One region of the Streptomyces sp. NPDC046557 genome, then DNA from elsewhere that is predicted to be linked to it. Evidence: predicted binding sites of a transcription regulator. Region 1 holds the regulator's gene; each other region holds the start of a gene.
What was found. The regulator HrcA, encoded in region 1, represses chaperone genes, less so after heat shock. The targets are predictions, from matches to a motif close to TTNGCACTCNGNNNNNCNGAGTGCNAA.

Region 2: the regulator HrcA is predicted to act here: its motif matches at 3,562-3,588, upstream of ABZ934_RS16580 (FmdB family zinc ribbon protein).
Region 3: the regulator HrcA is predicted to act here: its motif matches at 2,469-2,495, upstream of groES (co-chaperone GroES).

What each region holds. Positions count from the first base shown of each region.
Region 1 covers NZ_JBEYZH010000003.1:237,114-242,203, reverse strand. Annotated here, with positions in the region: gene ABZ934_RS09930 (DUF3097 domain-containing protein) at 1-380, opposite strand, end outside; gene ABZ934_RS09925 (MBL fold metallo-hydrolase) at 409-1,134, opposite strand; gene hrcA (heat-inducible transcriptional repressor HrcA) at 1,301-2,317, shown strand; gene dnaJ (molecular chaperone DnaJ) at 2,318-3,457, shown strand; gene ABZ934_RS09910 (nitronate monooxygenase) at 3,648-4,739, shown strand; gene ABZ934_RS09905 (16S rRNA (uracil(1498)-N(3))-methyltransferase) at 4,736-5,090, shown strand, end outside.
Region 2 covers NZ_JBEYZH010000007.1:121,958-127,047, forward strand. Annotated here, with positions in the region: gene ABZ934_RS16555 (low temperature requirement protein A) at 1-487, opposite strand, end outside; gene ABZ934_RS16560 (hypothetical protein) at 720-977, shown strand; gene mscL (large conductance mechanosensitive channel protein MscL) at 988-1,533, opposite strand; gene ABZ934_RS16570 (hypothetical protein) at 1,657-2,178, opposite strand; gene ABZ934_RS16575 (S-methyl-5'-thioadenosine phosphorylase) at 2,328-3,161, opposite strand; gene ABZ934_RS16580 (FmdB family zinc ribbon protein) at 3,237-3,551, opposite strand; gene ABZ934_RS16585 (MFS transporter) at 3,660-5,009, opposite strand.
Region 3 covers NZ_JBEYZH010000005.1:136,169-141,258, forward strand. Annotated here, with positions in the region: gene ABZ934_RS13845 (ester cyclase) at 1-156, shown strand, start outside; gene groL (chaperonin GroEL) at 250-1,878, opposite strand; gene groES (co-chaperone GroES) at 2,017-2,325, opposite strand; gene ABZ934_RS13860 (FtsW/RodA/SpoVE family cell cycle protein) at 2,629-4,032, shown strand; gene ABZ934_RS13865 (VOC family protein) at 4,100-4,483, opposite strand; gene ABZ934_RS13870 (polysaccharide deacetylase family protein) at 4,624-5,090, opposite strand, start outside.

The DNA of each region.
Region 1 (5,090 bases):
TCGCCCCAGACCCGCTCCACCAGCTCCGCGTCGTGGCGGCCCTCGACGTAGATCCGCCCCGCCCGCGCCACCCGCGCCCGCGCCCCGGGGACCGCCACCGAGCCCGACGCCGTATGGGCGGGTGTCGCCGCCGCCGTGCGGGCCGGGCGGGTCAGGGTGACCACCGCGCCGTCCAGGAGGAACCCGCGGGGCTCCAGCGGGAAGGCACGGCGCTTGCCGAAGCGGTCCTCCAGGATCACTGTGCCCGCCTCGCAGGCCACCACCGCGCCGCAGAAGTCGGTGGCCGCCACCTCGACCACCAGCCCGGGGTCGGCCGGAACCTCCGGCACGGCCTTGGCGCGCTTCCACTGCGGGGTCAGATCGGGGGAGTACTCACGCATCCGGCCGACGGTACGAGAGAGCCCGCGCTCACGCGCCCGACACGCCGAACCGCCCAGCGAGTGTGGCGCGTTGCGCACGCACGAAGCCCGCGTCGACCACCGCTCCGTGACCCGGCACGTACAGCGCGTCGTCCCCGCCGAGCGCGAGCAGCCGGTCCAGCGCGGCCGGCCATCGCGCCGGGACCGCGTCCGGGCCCGCCTGGGGTTCGCCCGACTCCTCCACCAGGTCCCCGCAGAAGACGACCTCCCGCGGGCCCGGTACGAAGACGGCCAGATCGTGCCGCGTGTGCCCCGGCCCGACGTTCGCCAGCAGCACCTGCACCCCGCCCAGCTCCAGAGTCCACTCGCCCGACACCAGGTGCCCCGGCAGCGGCATCAGGTCCGCCGCCTCCTCGGCCTCCGCCTCCGCCAGTCCCTGTCGGACCGCGTCCTCCCGCAGGGCGTTCCGGTCCAGCGCGAGGTGCGCGTCCAGCCCGACCGCACCGTAGAACTCGGCCCCCGAGAAGGCGGAGCCTCCCAGTACATGATCGAAATGTCCGTGTGTGAATGCGATATGGGTCACGTGGCGACCGGTCAGTCGCTCCGCCTCCGCCCGGATGCCCGCGCCCTCGCGGACACAGGAGCCGGGGTCGATCAGGAGGACCGACTCGTCCCCCACCACCAGCCCCACCGTGCAGTCCCACACCGGCAGTCGGCGTCTCCCGGCCCGCCCGGTCAGCCGTTCCCAGCCCGCCTCTTCCCAACGCACGTCCATGCGGGGACGCTACCCTGGCGGGCCGCCCTTGCCTCCGGCGTACTACCCGGCCGTACACTGACCGGGGGATCTCTGGCACTCGGATGCGCAGAGTGCCAACGCGGCCCGCCCCGGGCCGGCCGGAAACGACCGCAGCGACGACCCACCGCACTGGAGGTGTGCACGAGTGCTCAGCGAACGCAGGCTCGAAGTATTGCGCGCCATCGTCCAGGACTACGTGGGGACGGAGGAGCCGGTCGGATCGAAGGCGCTCACCGAGCGCCACCGGCTCGGCGTCTCCCCGGCGACGGTCCGCAACGACATGGCCCTGCTGGAGGAGGAGGGGTACATCGCCCAGCCCCACACCAGCGCCGGGCGCATCCCCACCGACAAGGGCTACCGGCTCTTCGTGGACAAGCTGGCGGGAGTCAAGCCGCTGTCGACGCCCGAGCGCCGGGCCATCCAGAACTTCCTCGACGGCGCCGTCGACCTCGACGACGTCGTGGGGCGCACGGTGCGGTTGCTCGCGCAGCTCACCCGGCAGGTCGCCGTCGTCCAGTACCCGAGCCTGACCCGTTCCACCGTCCGGCACGTGGAGCTGCTGTCCCTGGCGCCCGCGCGGCTGATGCTCGTGCTGATCACGGACACCGGACGGGTCGAACAGCGGCTCGTCGACTGCCAGACCCCCTTCTCGGAGACCTCGCTCGCCGACCTGCGGGCGCGCCTCAACAGCCGGGTCGTCGGTCGTCGTTTCACCGACGTGCCGCCGCTCGTGCAGGACCTTCCCGAGTCCTTCGAGGCCGAGGACCGGGCGACGGTCACGGCCGTCCTCGCGACCCTGCGGGAAACGCTGGTGGAGGAGGCGGAGGAACGGCTGATGATCGGCGGTACCGCCAACCTCACGAGGTTCGGACATGATTTCCCCCTGACGATCAGGCCGGTGCTGGAAGCGCTGGAGGAGCAGGTCGTGCTCCTCAAGCTGCTGGGCGAGGCCAGTGAGTCGGGGATGGCCGTGAAGATCGGGCATGAGAACGCCTACGAGGGACTGAACTCCACGTCGGTCGTCTCGGTCGGTTACGGTTCGGGCGGCGAAGCAGTCGCCAAACTCGGCGTGGTCGGACCGACCCGCATGGACTACCCCGGAACGATGGGAGCGGTACGCGCAGTGGCACGTTACGTCGGACAGATCCTGGCGGAGTCGTAAGTGGCCACGGACTACTACGCCGTTCTCGGCGTGCGCCGCGACGCATCGCAGGACGAGATCAAGAAGGCATTCCGTCGGCTCGCGCGCGAACTCCACCCGGACGTGAATCCGGACCCGAAGACGCAGGAGCGCTTCAAGGAGATCAACGCGGCCTACGAGGTCCTCTCGGACCCGCAGAAGAAGCAGGTCTACGACCTCGGCGGCGACCCGCTGTCCTCCTCGGGCGGTGGCGGCGGCGCGGGCGGTTTCGGGGCGGGCGGCTTCGGCAACTTCTCCGACATCATGGACGCCTTCTTCGGTCAGGCGTCGCAGCGCGGACCGCGCTCGCGCACCCGCCGCGGCCAGGACGCCATGATCCGCCTCGACTTGGAGCTGGACGAGGCGGCCTTCGGGACGACCAAGGACATCCAGGTCGACACGGCCGTCGTCTGCACCACCTGCTCTGGTGAGGGCGCCGCCCCCGGCACCTCCGCGCAGACGTGTGACATGTGTCGCGGTCGCGGCGAGGTGTCGCAGGTCACCCGGTCGTTCCTGGGCCAGGTCATGACCTCGCGGCCCTGCCCGCAGTGCCAGGGCTTCGGCACCGTCGTCCCGACCCCGTGCCCCGAGTGCGCGGGCGACGGCCGCGTCCGCTCCCGCCGCAGCCTCACCGTCAAGATCCCGGCCGGGGTCGAGAACGGCACCCGGATCCAACTGGCGGGCGAGGGCGAGGTCGGCCCCGGCGGCGGCCCCGCCGGCGACCTGTACGTGGAGATCCACGAACTGGCGCACCCGACCTTCCAGCGACGCGGGGACGACCTGCACTGCACGGTCACCATCCCCATGACGGCGGCGGCCCTGGGCACCAAGTGCCCGCTGGAGACGCTGGACGGCCTGGAGGAGATCGACATCCGGCCCGGCACCGGATCCGGCCAGGCGATCCCGCTGCACGGCCGCGGCGTCACGCACCTGCGCGGTGGCGGCCGGGGCGACCTGATCGTCCACGTCGAGGTCACCACCCCCGGCAAGCTGGACGCCCAGCAGGAGGACCTCCTGCGCCAGCTGGCGAAGCTGCGCGGCGAGGAGCGGCCGACGGGCCAGTTCGCGCCGGGCCAGCAGGGTCTGTTCAGCCGCCTGAAGGACGCGTTCAACGGCCGCTGACCGGCCCGCCGCACCGCTGTGAGCCCGGCCCGGGGACTGCCCCGGACCGGGCTCGCGGCGTTCGTGGACGTGGGCCGGCCGTAGGCCCGCCCGGGGCTCGCGGCGGCGTCGGACCCGCGCCGGGAAGCGGACTATGCCAGGCGAATGCCGTGATTCGGCCCGGTGCGCGGGACGTGGCACGATGCAGGGCATGTCCACCGCGCCGAACGGTCTCTCCCCGTACCCGATCGTGCAGGCCCCCATGGCGGGCGGCGCCTCCTGCCCGCCGCTCGCCGCCGCTGTGTGCGAGGCGGGCGGACTCGGTTTCCTGGCCGGCGGCTACAAGACCGCCGACGGGATGTACCAGGAGATCAAGCAGCTCCGCGCGCTCACCCGGCGGCCCTTCGGCGTCAACCTGTTGATGCCGCAGACCGGCTACGTCGACCCGGCGGCCGTCGAGACGTACCGCGGCCAACTCGCCGGGGAGGCGACCTGGTACGAGGTGTCCCTCGCGCCTGACGACATCGTCGGCACCTGCGACGACGGCTACGACGCCAAACTCGCCATCCTCCTGGAAGACCCCGTCCCGGTGGTGTCCTTCACCTTCGGATGCCCCCCGGCCGCCGTCCTGACCAGGCTCCGCGAGGTCGGCACGTACACCGTCGTCACCGTGACCGCCGTCGAGGAGGCCCGTACCGCCCAGGCCGCGGGCGCCGACGCGGTCTGCGTCCAGGGCGTCGAAGCGGGCGGCCACCAGGGCACCCACCGCGACGACCCCGAGACCGACGGCACGGCGGGCGTCGGCCTGCTCGTGCTCGTCACGGCGGTACGGGAGGCGGTGGCCCTCCCGATCATCGCGGCGGGCGGGGTGATGCGCGGGGCGCAGATCGCGGCGCTGCTCGCCGCCGGCGCCTCGGCCGCCCAGCTCGGCACGGCCTTCCTGCCCTGCACCGAATCGGGCGCCGACCCCCAGCACAAGAGGGCGCTCACGAACCCCTTGTTCCCGCACACGGAACTCACCCGGGCCTTCTCCGGCAGGCCCGCCCGGGGCCTGGTCAACCGCTTCATGCGCGAGCACGGCCCGTACGCCCCGGCCGCCTACCCCCAGGTCCACCACCTGACCGCGGGGCTGCGCAAGGCGGCGGCCGCCGCCGGGGACCCGCAGGGCATGGCGCTGTGGGCGGGACAGGGGCACCGGCTGGCGCGGGCCCTGCCGGCAGGGGAACTGGTGGAGGTGCTGGCGGCGGAACTCGTCGAGGCACAGCGCGCGTTGCAGGTCACGCAGATGAGGAGAGCGTCATGACGGCCCCGGTGTTCGTGGTCGAGGAGGTCCCCGCGGGGCCCGAGTTCACCCTGGACGGCCCCGAGGGACGCCACGCGGTGTCCGTCAAGCGGCTGAACCCGGGCGAGACGGTGGTCCTCGCGGACGGCAGGGGCCGCTGGGCCGAGGGCGTCGTGAAGTCGGCGGAGGGCAAGGACCGGCTGGTCGTCGCCGTGTCCGGGGTTTTCGAGGAGCCGGAGCCCGCCGTACGGATCACCGTCGTACAGGCGCTCCCCAAGGGCGACCGGGGAGAACTGGCCGTCGAGACCATGACCGAGACCGGGGTCGACGCGATCGTGCCGTGGCAGGCGTCCCGGTGCATCACCCAGTGGC
Region 2 (5,090 bases), on a different contig from region 1:
CGAGCAGGGCGATCCACCCCGCCTGGCACACCACCAGACCGGCGGCGTAGAGCAGCGCCGAGCGGCGGCCCGCGCCGCTCTCACCGGCGGCGGCGCGCAGCCACTGCGCGGTCAGTGCGACGCGCATCACGACGTACCCGAGGATCGCGACGGTCCAGTCCTGGCGGTCGAAGGCGCGCGGCACCCCGGCCGCGTAGATCAGCACACCGGAGATCTGGACGAGGGTCGCCAGCCGGTACGGGATGTCGTCGCAGTCGTAGGCGGAGGCGAACCAGGAGAAGTTGATCCAGGCCCAGAAGACCCCGAAGAAGACGAAGAGGTAGCCGGTGATGCCGGCGCCGACGTGGCCCTCGACGAGTGCGTGGACCAGCCGGGCACCGGCCTGCGCGACGGCGACGACGAAGCAGAGGTCGAAGAACAGCTCCAGCGGCGTGGCGGTCCGGTGCGCCTCGTCCGGCCGCCGGGCGGTCATCTGTACGTAGATCATGGCGCTCAGGACAGCAGCCGTACGGCGGCCGAGAGCCGAGGCGCGCGGACCCGGCGGCGAAAACGGGCCCTCCCCGCGGCCCCGTACGCCTCACCCCGACGGCGTATCCACGACGCCCTCAGGGCCCTTCCACGCCTCCTGTTTGGCGTGCGCCGGTGGTTCTACGCCCGCATGGGCACGGAAGCCCCCAGCTGACCGACGGCGCCGGCGGGGGCCGCCGTACCCTGGAGGAATGAGCGCCACCCCCTCCTCCGACCGCCGGGACCCCGCGGACCCGTCGGGTTCCCCGACCGGTCCCGGGGCCACCCCCGCACCGGACCCGGCGGCAAGGCCCGCGCCGAAGCCCAAGCCGAAGCTCGACTTCGGTGACCCGTTGGACCAGCAGTCCTCGGACGACACGGACCGCGGCTGGGGCGAGCGGGCCCCCGCCGGCGGGAGCGCCGCCGACCTGGCCCGTTTCCTCGACGAGAAGCCCCCGCACCACGTCTGACCGCGCGGGCTCAGATCGAGCCGTCGTGCCCCTGGCCGTAGCCCGGCGCCTGGCCGTGCCCCTGCGCCTGGACTTGCCGGCCGTGGCCACCGGCCGGACCGGAGCCGGTGCGCTGGGCGACCAGGTTGTCGCGGATCTCCTTGAGGACCTCCAGCTCGGTGATCTCCATGGTTTCCTGCACGCCTTCCCGCGCCTTGCGCCGGTCCTCCATCCGGGCCAGGTACTTGGCCATCGGCAGCACCATCAGGAAGTAGACCACCGCCGCGGTGATCAGGAAGGTCAGCGTGGCGTTCAGCACCGAACCCCACATGATGTTGACGCCGGTCGGCTCCCCCTTCGCGTCGACGCCACACGGTGCCTTCAGGCAGGACGAGTAGCCCTCCAGGCTCTGCGTGCCGACCGCGCCGACCACCGGACTGATGATCCCCTTCACCACGGAGTTCACGATGTTGGTGAACGCGGCGCCGATGACCACGGCCACCGCCAGGTCGACCACGTTGCCGCGCATCAGGAAGGCTTTGAAGCCCGCCAGGACGCTCTCGTTCTTCTTGCTCACGACTGAGCCTCATCTCGCATCTACGGAACACGGAGCCGACGGTTCCGAAAACTACGGCAGTCGGGCCCCCGCGTGTCCAATCGATGCCCGCCCCGTGGCGGCCCGACCGCACGCTTGTCCGATTCAGCACAACGTCACCGCCAGCCGCGCCACACTGCCCGCGCCCACGAGGGTCCGCGCGGTCTCCCGGGGCACGGACAGGACCACCAGGGCCCCGCCGTCGCCCGACGCCTTCTCCGGCTCCGGCACCCCGGCGACCCGAGCCCCGACCGCCACCACCCGGGGCGGCCCCGCCCGCTCCGCCGCCACCACATCCACGCGGTCACCCGGCCGCAGCAGCCGCACAGTGGCCCCGTCGGCGATGCGCACGGGCGCCGACACCATCCGCACCACCGCCGGCGGCGGTTTCGCCTCCGGCGGCCCGGCGCCCCGCGAGGCCCGCGCCTCCGTTCCGCCCACCGCCAGCGCGGCCGCCACCACGGCCAGCCCGGCCGCCCCGGCCCGCCGACGGCGACGCAGGGCGCGCCTGAGGCGGTCCCCGCCCCGCCCCACCCGCAGCGGCGGGAAGGGCGGCACGGGCCGCGCGGGCGCGGACGTGGAAGGGGAAGACAGGGACGAAGGGGCCGCGGAGAGGTACCCGGACATGCTGAACACCGCCTGGCTGTGAGTTCGGTGTCCGGACCCGGCGTCCGGACACCCCTCACGATCCGCCCCGGCGGCGTATCCCGCTCGTGCCTGTGGACGGTCCCCAGGTTGTGGAAAACCCCCTCACCCCCAGGGGTGAGGGCGCCTCGCTACGGCAGCTCGATGCCCAGGTCCCAGCCGTCGTGCGCGTGCGTGCACAGGCAGTCCCGGGACTCCGTCCCCGGAAGGGCCGCGACCGCGTCGAACAGGACCTCCCGCAGCCGCCCGACGTTCTCGCCGAACACCTTCAGCACCTCCGTGTGGGAGACGCCCTCGCCCGTCTCGGCGCCCGCGTCCAGGTCCGTGACCAGGGCCATCGAGGTGTAGCAGAGCCCGAGCTCCCGCGCGAGGACGGCCTCCGGGTGCCCCGTCATACCGACCACCGACCAGCCCATGGCCGCGTGGAAGAGCGACTCGGCGCGCGTCGAGAACCGGGGGCCCTCCACCACGACCATCGTGCCGCCGTCCACCGGCTCCCAACCCCTGCCGCGTGCCGCGCCCATCGCCGCCGCCCGGCCCACCGGGCAGTACGGGTCGGCGAACGTCGTGTGCACGACGTTGGGCACCGACCCGTCGGGCAGCGGCTCCCCGTCGAAGAAGGTCTGCACGCGGGACTTCGTACGGTCCACCAGCTGGTCCGGCACCAGCAGCGTGCCCGGACCGTACTCGGCCCGCAGGCCCCCCACCGCGCAGGGACCGAGCACTTGACGCACGCCGACCGAGCGGAGAGCCCACAGGTTGGCCCGGTAGTTGATCTTGTGTGGCGGCACCGTGTGGCTGCGTTCGTGCCGCGGCAGGAACGCCACTGACCGGCCGGCCAGCTCGCCCAGGTATAGGGAGTCGCTCGGGGGCCCGTAAGGGGTCTCCACCTGGATTTCGGAGACGTCCTCCAGGAAGGAGTAGAAGCCCGAGCCGCCGATGACACCGATCTCTGCGTTCGCCATACGGTCACATTAGCCGGGCACGCGTAAGGCCCCGCCGCCCAGGAGGGCGGCGGGGCCTACGGAAAGCGGACGGCGTCAGGCGGCCGAGCTGGAACTGCTGCTCGTGCTCGTGCTCGCGCTCGAAGTCGACGACGACGAGGAGGCCGGGGCAGCGGCCGGGGCGGCGGTGGACGACGCGGCGGGCTTCGTTGCCGGCGTGCTGCTCGACGACGCACCACGGCTGTCGTTCCGGTAGAAACCGGAGCCCTTGAAGACGATGCCGACCGCGGAGAACACCTTCTTCAGGCGTCCGTCGCAGTTCGGGCACACGGTCAGTGCGTCATCGGTGAACTTCTGCACGGCCTCAAGGCCCTCACCGCACTCGGTGCACTGGTACTGGTAGGTCGGCACGAATTTCCTCCTGGCACTCTCACTCAATGAGTGCTAACGACGGTCCATGGTGACGTATTCCGGCGGAACAGTCCACCGATCTCGGCCGCGCGGTGACCGATACCACCCTCAGACGGTGCTGAGGTCCCGCTGCTGCACCCGGTTCTCGTGGCTCTCGCGGGCCTCCCGGTTCTCCTGGGCGCCCGACGAGCCGACGATCCGGCTCGCCGCCTTCGGCGCGAGCTTGGCCCGCAGCGAGAGCAGCGTGACCAGCGCCAGCGCCGTGGCGGCGGCCGGCACGAGGAACCCGTACGCGGACCCATGCGCGTCCGTCAGACGGCCGGCCGCGATCACGGCGATGGCCTGCCCGAAGGCGACCGCGCCGGTCAGCCAGGTGAACGCCTCGGTGCGGGCGTTCGCCGGGATCAGCGACTCGATCATCGTGTAGCCGGTGATCAGGGCCGGGGCGATGCACAGGCCGACGAGCAGTCCGAGCCCGGCCAGCAGGACCATCGAGTCGGCGGTCCACAGCAGCGACGCGGTGGCGGTCAGCCCGATGTAGCCGAGCAGCAGCCGGCGGCGTGGACCGATCTTCCAGGCGACGGCGCCGCAGACGATGCCGGCGATCATGTTGCCCGCCGCGAAGACTCCGTACAGCAGGCCGTTCGCACCCGGGTTGCCCATCTCGTTGGAGAAGGCGGCCATCGAGACCTGCATGCCGCCGAAGACGGCGCCGATCCCGAGGAAGGCGACGATCAGGACGCGCAGACCGGGGAAGGACAGGGCCGCGGCGCGCTTGGTGCCGGTGGCGGTCTGCGCGTGCGCCTTGGGCTGGCCGGCGCGCTGGGCGGCGAACAGCAGGCCGCCGATCAGCGACAGGGCGGCCTCGGTGATGAGGCCGGCCGAGGGGTGCAGGCCGGTGCACAGCGCGGTCGCGAGGACCGGGCCGACGACGAAGGTGAACTCGTCGGTGACGGACTCGAACGCGGCGGCGGTCGCCAGCAGCGGCGAGCTTCCCCGCGAGCCCTCGGCCTGGGCGGCGTTCCCACCGAGCGTGGCGGCCCAGCGCGCCCGGACCATCGGGCCGACCTGCGGCACCGAGGCGCCGGCGGGGATCGCGGCGGCCGCGAGGGCCAGGACGGGCGCGCCGAGCAGGGCGAGCGCGGCCAGGGCGCTCACGGCGGTGGCGTGGACGAGGACGACCGGCAGCAGGACGGCGCTCTGGCCGTGCTTGTCGGTGAGGTTGCCCATCACGGGGGCGCACAGCGCCATGGAGATGCCGGTGACGGCGGCGACGATGCCGGCGTTGGCGTAGGAGCCGGTGGTGTGCTGGACGAGCAGCAGGATGCTGATGGTCAGCATTCCGAAGGGCAGGCGGGCGGCGAATCCCGGGAGCAGGAAGCCGAGGGCGCCGGGCGTGCGCAGGAGCTGCCCGTAGCCGGGGCGGGCGGACGTGTCGGTCGTGACCGCGGATGTCACGGCCTTGCCTTTCCGCTGCCTGGTAGAACTCCCCGTCTGCGGACGGTGCATCGCCTTGTGGGCGAGTCGCACCCGTACATG
Region 3 (5,090 bases), on a different contig from region 1:
TGGTACTACGACGCCCCGGGCCTGATGAGGCAGATGGGCATGGGCATGGGCATGGACATGGGCGCAGGCACGGGAACGGGCACGGGCACGGGCACGGGCACGGCGTCCGACATGGGCACGGCCTCCGGCGGCGCGGCCCAGGACATGGGCATGTGACGGCCCGCCCCACGGCACGGGAAAGCCCCGGTCACCACCGCTTCGCAGCGGCGGGACCGGGGCTTTCCTCAGCTCAGCCCGGCTCTGACGAGGTCAGTGGCTGTGGCCGTGACCGTGACCGTGACCGGCGTCGGCCTCTTCCTCGGCCGGCTTCTCGACGACCAGGGTCTCGGTCGTGAGCAGCAGGGAGGCGATGGAAGCGGCGTTCTCCAGCGCGGAGCGGGTGACCTTGACCGGGTCGATGACGCCGGCCTTGACCAGGTCGCCGTACTCGCCGGTCGCGGCGTTGAAGCCCTGGCCCTTGTCGAGCTCGGCGACCTTCGCCGTGATGACGTAGCCCTCCAGGCCCGCGTTCTCGGCGATCCAGCGCAGCGGCTCGACGGCCGCGCGGCGGACGACGGAGACACCGGTGGCCTCGTCGCCGGTGAGGCCGAGGTTGCCCTCCAGCACCTTCACGGCGTGGACGAGCGCGGAGCCACCGCCGGAGACGATGCCCTCCTCGACCGCGGCACGGGTCGCCGAGATGGCGTCCTCGAGGCGGTGCTTCTTCTCCTTGAGCTCCACCTCGGTGGCGGCGCCGACCTTGATGACGCAGACGCCACCGGCGAGCTTCGCCAGGCGCTCCTGCAGCTTCTCGCGGTCCCAGTCGGAGTCCGTGGACTCGATCTCGGCCTTGATCTGGTTGACGCGGCCGAGGACCTCCTCGGAGCTGCCACCACCGTCGACGATGGTGGTGTCGTCCTTGGTGATGGTCACGCGGCGCGCGGAACCCAGGACGTCGAGACCGGCCTGGTCGAGCTTGAGGCCGACCTCCTCGGCGATGACGGTGGCACCGGTGAGGGTGGCCATGTCCTGGAGCATCGCCTTGCGGCGGTCACCGAAGCCGGGGGCCTTGACGGCGACGGCGTTGAAGGTGCCGCGGATCTTGTTGACGACCAGGGTCGACAGGGCCTCGCCCTCGACGTCCTCGGCGATGATCAGCAGCGGCTTGGAGGCGCCGGCCTGGATGACCTTCTCCAGCAGCGGCAGCATGTCCTGGATGGAGGAGATCTTGCCCTGGTTGATCAGGATGTACGGGTCGTCGAGGACGGCCTCCATACGCTCCTGGTCGGAGACCATGTACGGCGAGAGGTAGCCCTTGTCGAAGGCCATGCCCTCGGTGAACTCCAGCTCCAGGCCGAAGGTGTTGGACTCCTCGACGGTGATGACACCGTCCTTGCCGACCTTGTCCATCGCCTCGGCGATGAGCTCGCCGACCTGCTGGTCCTGCGCGGAGAGCGCGGCCACGGCGGCGATGTCGGACTTGTCCTCGATCGGACGGGCGGTCGCGAGGAGCTCCTGCGACACGGCCTTGACGGCGGCGTCGATGCCCTTCTTGAGGGCGGCCGGGGAGGCGCCGGCGGCGACGTTGCGCAGACCCTCGCGGACCAGCGCCTGGGCCAGCACGGTGGCGGTGGTGGTGCCGTCACCCGCGATGTCGTTGGTCTTGGTCGCCACCTCCTTGACGAGCTGGGCGCCCAGGTTCTCGTACGGGTCGTCCAGCTCGACCTCGCGAGCGATGGTGACACCGTCGTTGGTGATGGTGGGGGCGCCGAACTTCTTGTCGATGACGACGTTGCGGCCCTTGGGGCCGATCGTCACCTTCACCGTGTCGGCAAGCTTGTTCACACCGCGCTCGAGGGCGCGACGGGCGTCCTCATCGAACTTCAGAATCTTCGGCATGGGAGCGGTTCAGTCCTCTCGTTGCGATCCTCGGCCGCTCACCGCGACCGCCACCGCCTAGAACGAACTACGCCCCTCGCCCCCCGGCATCAGCAGGGTGACCAGGGGCGCAGCTCAAAGCAAAACTGGAGAAGTGACTTACTTCTCGACGATCGCGAGCACGTCGCGGGCCGAGAGGACGAGGTATTCCTCGCCGCTGTACTTCACTTCGGTGCCGCCGTACTTGCTGTACAGCACGATGTCGCCGACGCTGACGTCCAGCGGGAGACGCTGGCCGTCCTCGAAGCGACCCGGACCGACCGCAAGGACGACGCCCTCCTGGGGCTTCTCCTTCGCGGTGTCCGGGATGACCAGGCCGGAGGCCGTGGTCTGTTCGGCGTCGAGCGGCTGGACCACAATGCGGTCCTCAAGCGGCTTGATGGCAACCTTGGAGCTGGCGGTCGTCACGATCCGACCTCCCCCTTCGGAGATCCGGGGTTAACTGTCTGAGGTGGCGACCAGGTCGATCCGTCGTCGCGGGTGCCGGACCTGCCTGTCGCTGTGTTGGCACTCACCAGGGGCGAGTGCCAGGTGCGAGACTATTCCGGCGATTAGCACTCGGTCAAGCGGAGTGCCAACACGCCACCCGACAGATTGCGGATCACCCCCTTCCGGAAGGCCCCGCCGGGCCCCCAGGAACCATCACCGGGGGTTCCTCGTCGTAGTGGATATGAAGATAAAACGCCCTAATACCGACGGCGAAGGCACCCCGTGCGGGGACTGAGGCCGCTGACGGTCACCGGCGCACGCCGGCGGACCGAGGCATTGCTGCTGGTTCTCGTCATCTGCATCGCCGTTTTCGGCCACGCCCAGGCCGGTCTGGCGATGAACGGCGTGCTGCCGCCGCAGCTCACCGGCTTCACGATCAGCCTGTCGCTGCTCGCGCTGGTGGGGCACCTGGGCATCCGCCGGTTCGCGCCGTACGCGGACCCGCTGATCTTCCCCCTCGCCATGCTGCTGACCGGGCTCGGGCTTGTCCTCATCCACCGCCTCGACCAGGGGTACATCGAGCGCTACGGATCGGACGCCAACGCGCCCGGCCAGTTGATGTGGACCGTGGTCGGGGTCGCCGCCTGTCTGCTCGTGGTGGCGCTGCTGCGCGACCACAGACTGCTGCAGCGGTTCATCTACATCACGATGGCCGTCGCACTGGTGCTGCTCATCGCCCCGGCCTTCTTCGGCGCGGACACCTACGGCGCGAAGCGCTGGATCATCCTGTTCGGGTTCTCGCTCCAGCCCGGCGAGTTCGTGAAGATCATGATCGCGATCTTCTTCGCGGGCTACCTGGTCGTCCACCGGGACTCGCTGGCCCTGACGGGCCGCAAGTTCCTCGGCTTGCGACTGCCGCCGATGCGCCAGCTCGGGCCGATCGTCACCGTCTGGATCCTGTCGCTTCTGGTGCTGGTCTTCGAACGCGACCTGGGGACGTCGCTCATCTTCTTCGGCGTGTTCGTGGTGATGCTGTACGTGGCCACGGAACGCACCAGTTGGATCGTCTGCGGCCTCGTCATGGCGGCGGGCGGCGCGTTCGTGGTGGGCTCGACGGAGCCGCACGTGAAGGCGCGCGTGGCCGCCTGGCTCAATCCGCTGTCCTACTACTGGAAGGACCGGCCGCCGGGCGTCACCTCCGACCAGTCCGCGCAGGCGCTGTTCAGCTTCGGCACGGGCGGGATCACCGGTACCGGACTCGGCATGGGCCACCCGGAGCTGATCAAGTTCGCGGGGCGCAGCGACTTCATCCTGACGACCGTGGGCGAGGAACTCGGCCTGGCGGGCGTGATGGCCGTTCTGCTGCTCTACGCGCTCCTCGTCCAGCGGGGGCTGCGGATGGCGCTGGCCGCGCGGGACCCGTTCGGCAAGCTCCTGGCGGTGGGCCTCGCGGCGGCGCTGGCGCTCCAGGTGTTCGTGGTCGCCGGCGGCGTGACGGGCCTGATCCCCCTGACGGGCAAGGCCCTGCCCTTCCTGGCCAAGGGCGGCTCGTCCCTCCTCGCGAACTGGATCATGATCGCCCTGCTGCTCCGCATCAGCGACAGCGCGGAACGCCAACGCGAGGCGGACGCCCGGGGCCCGGTGGAAACCACCATCACACCGCTGGTGGGACCGGCGGGGCGTTGAGGCGGGGGCGGGCGGGTGCCGGGGGCTGCGGGGGCGGGGTCCGACCCCCGTCCTTGGCTGATATCGCCTAGGCGGCTGTCAGGGCGCGCTCAGCGGCGCTGCGTTCCACGCAGAACTCGTTGCCTTCGGGGTCGGCCAGAGTCACCCAGCCGGTGCCGTCGGGCTTGCGGTGGTCGTCCACCAGCGTCGCGCCCAGCGCGAGGACGCGCTCCACCTCTTCGTCGCGCGACCGGTCCTGCGGCTGTAGGTCCAGGTGCACCCGGTTCTTCACCGTCTTGGCATCGGCCACCGTCACGAAGAGCAGGTGCGCACCGGACGCCACGACCGTTGCCTCGGGGTCACCGGGAAAGTCATCGGGGGCCGGCGAGCCGTCCAGCACGGCGGCCCAGAACTGCGCCAGACGGTAGGCGTCGGAGCAATCGATGGTGATGTGTCGGATCAAGGAAGTCATTGGCGCACTATCGACCGGCCCGACGACCGATGTCCACCGACTTTGCGTGCGGGTTCATGACCGGCCACGGAGGGGGTCAGACGCCGAGACGAGAGGAGCACGCAGCGATCCCCCGCCCCCACCGAAACCCCGCCCCACCCCTACAGGTAGTCCTCCAGGCGGGCCACCTTGAAGCCCTGCTCCTGGATGCGCTGGAGCATGTGGGTGGTCATCTGGGTTTCCGTCTCGCCCTTGAGTTCGGCCGGGCCGCGGAAGTGGGCGAGGATGATGTCCCCGGGACGGAGCGCGGAGCCCTCGGCGTACTGGAAGCCGGTGATCTGCATCGACACGCGCCACAGGAGGACCTGGGAGATGCCGCACTCGGAGGCGGCCCTGAGGGTGTCGTCGTTGTAGTTGCCGAACGGCGGGCGGAAGCGGGTCGGTTTGGTGCCGAAGCGCTTCTCCAGGCGTTCCTGCTGACCGCATATCTCCTTCTTCTGCGCCGCGAAGCCCAGCGTGCGCAGGTTCGGGTGGGTCAGGGTGTGGTTGTTTATCGTGCTGCCGCTGCCGTTGTCGCGCAACGTCTGGAAGTGGCCGTAGTCGGACGAGGCCACGTTGTCCGTCAAGA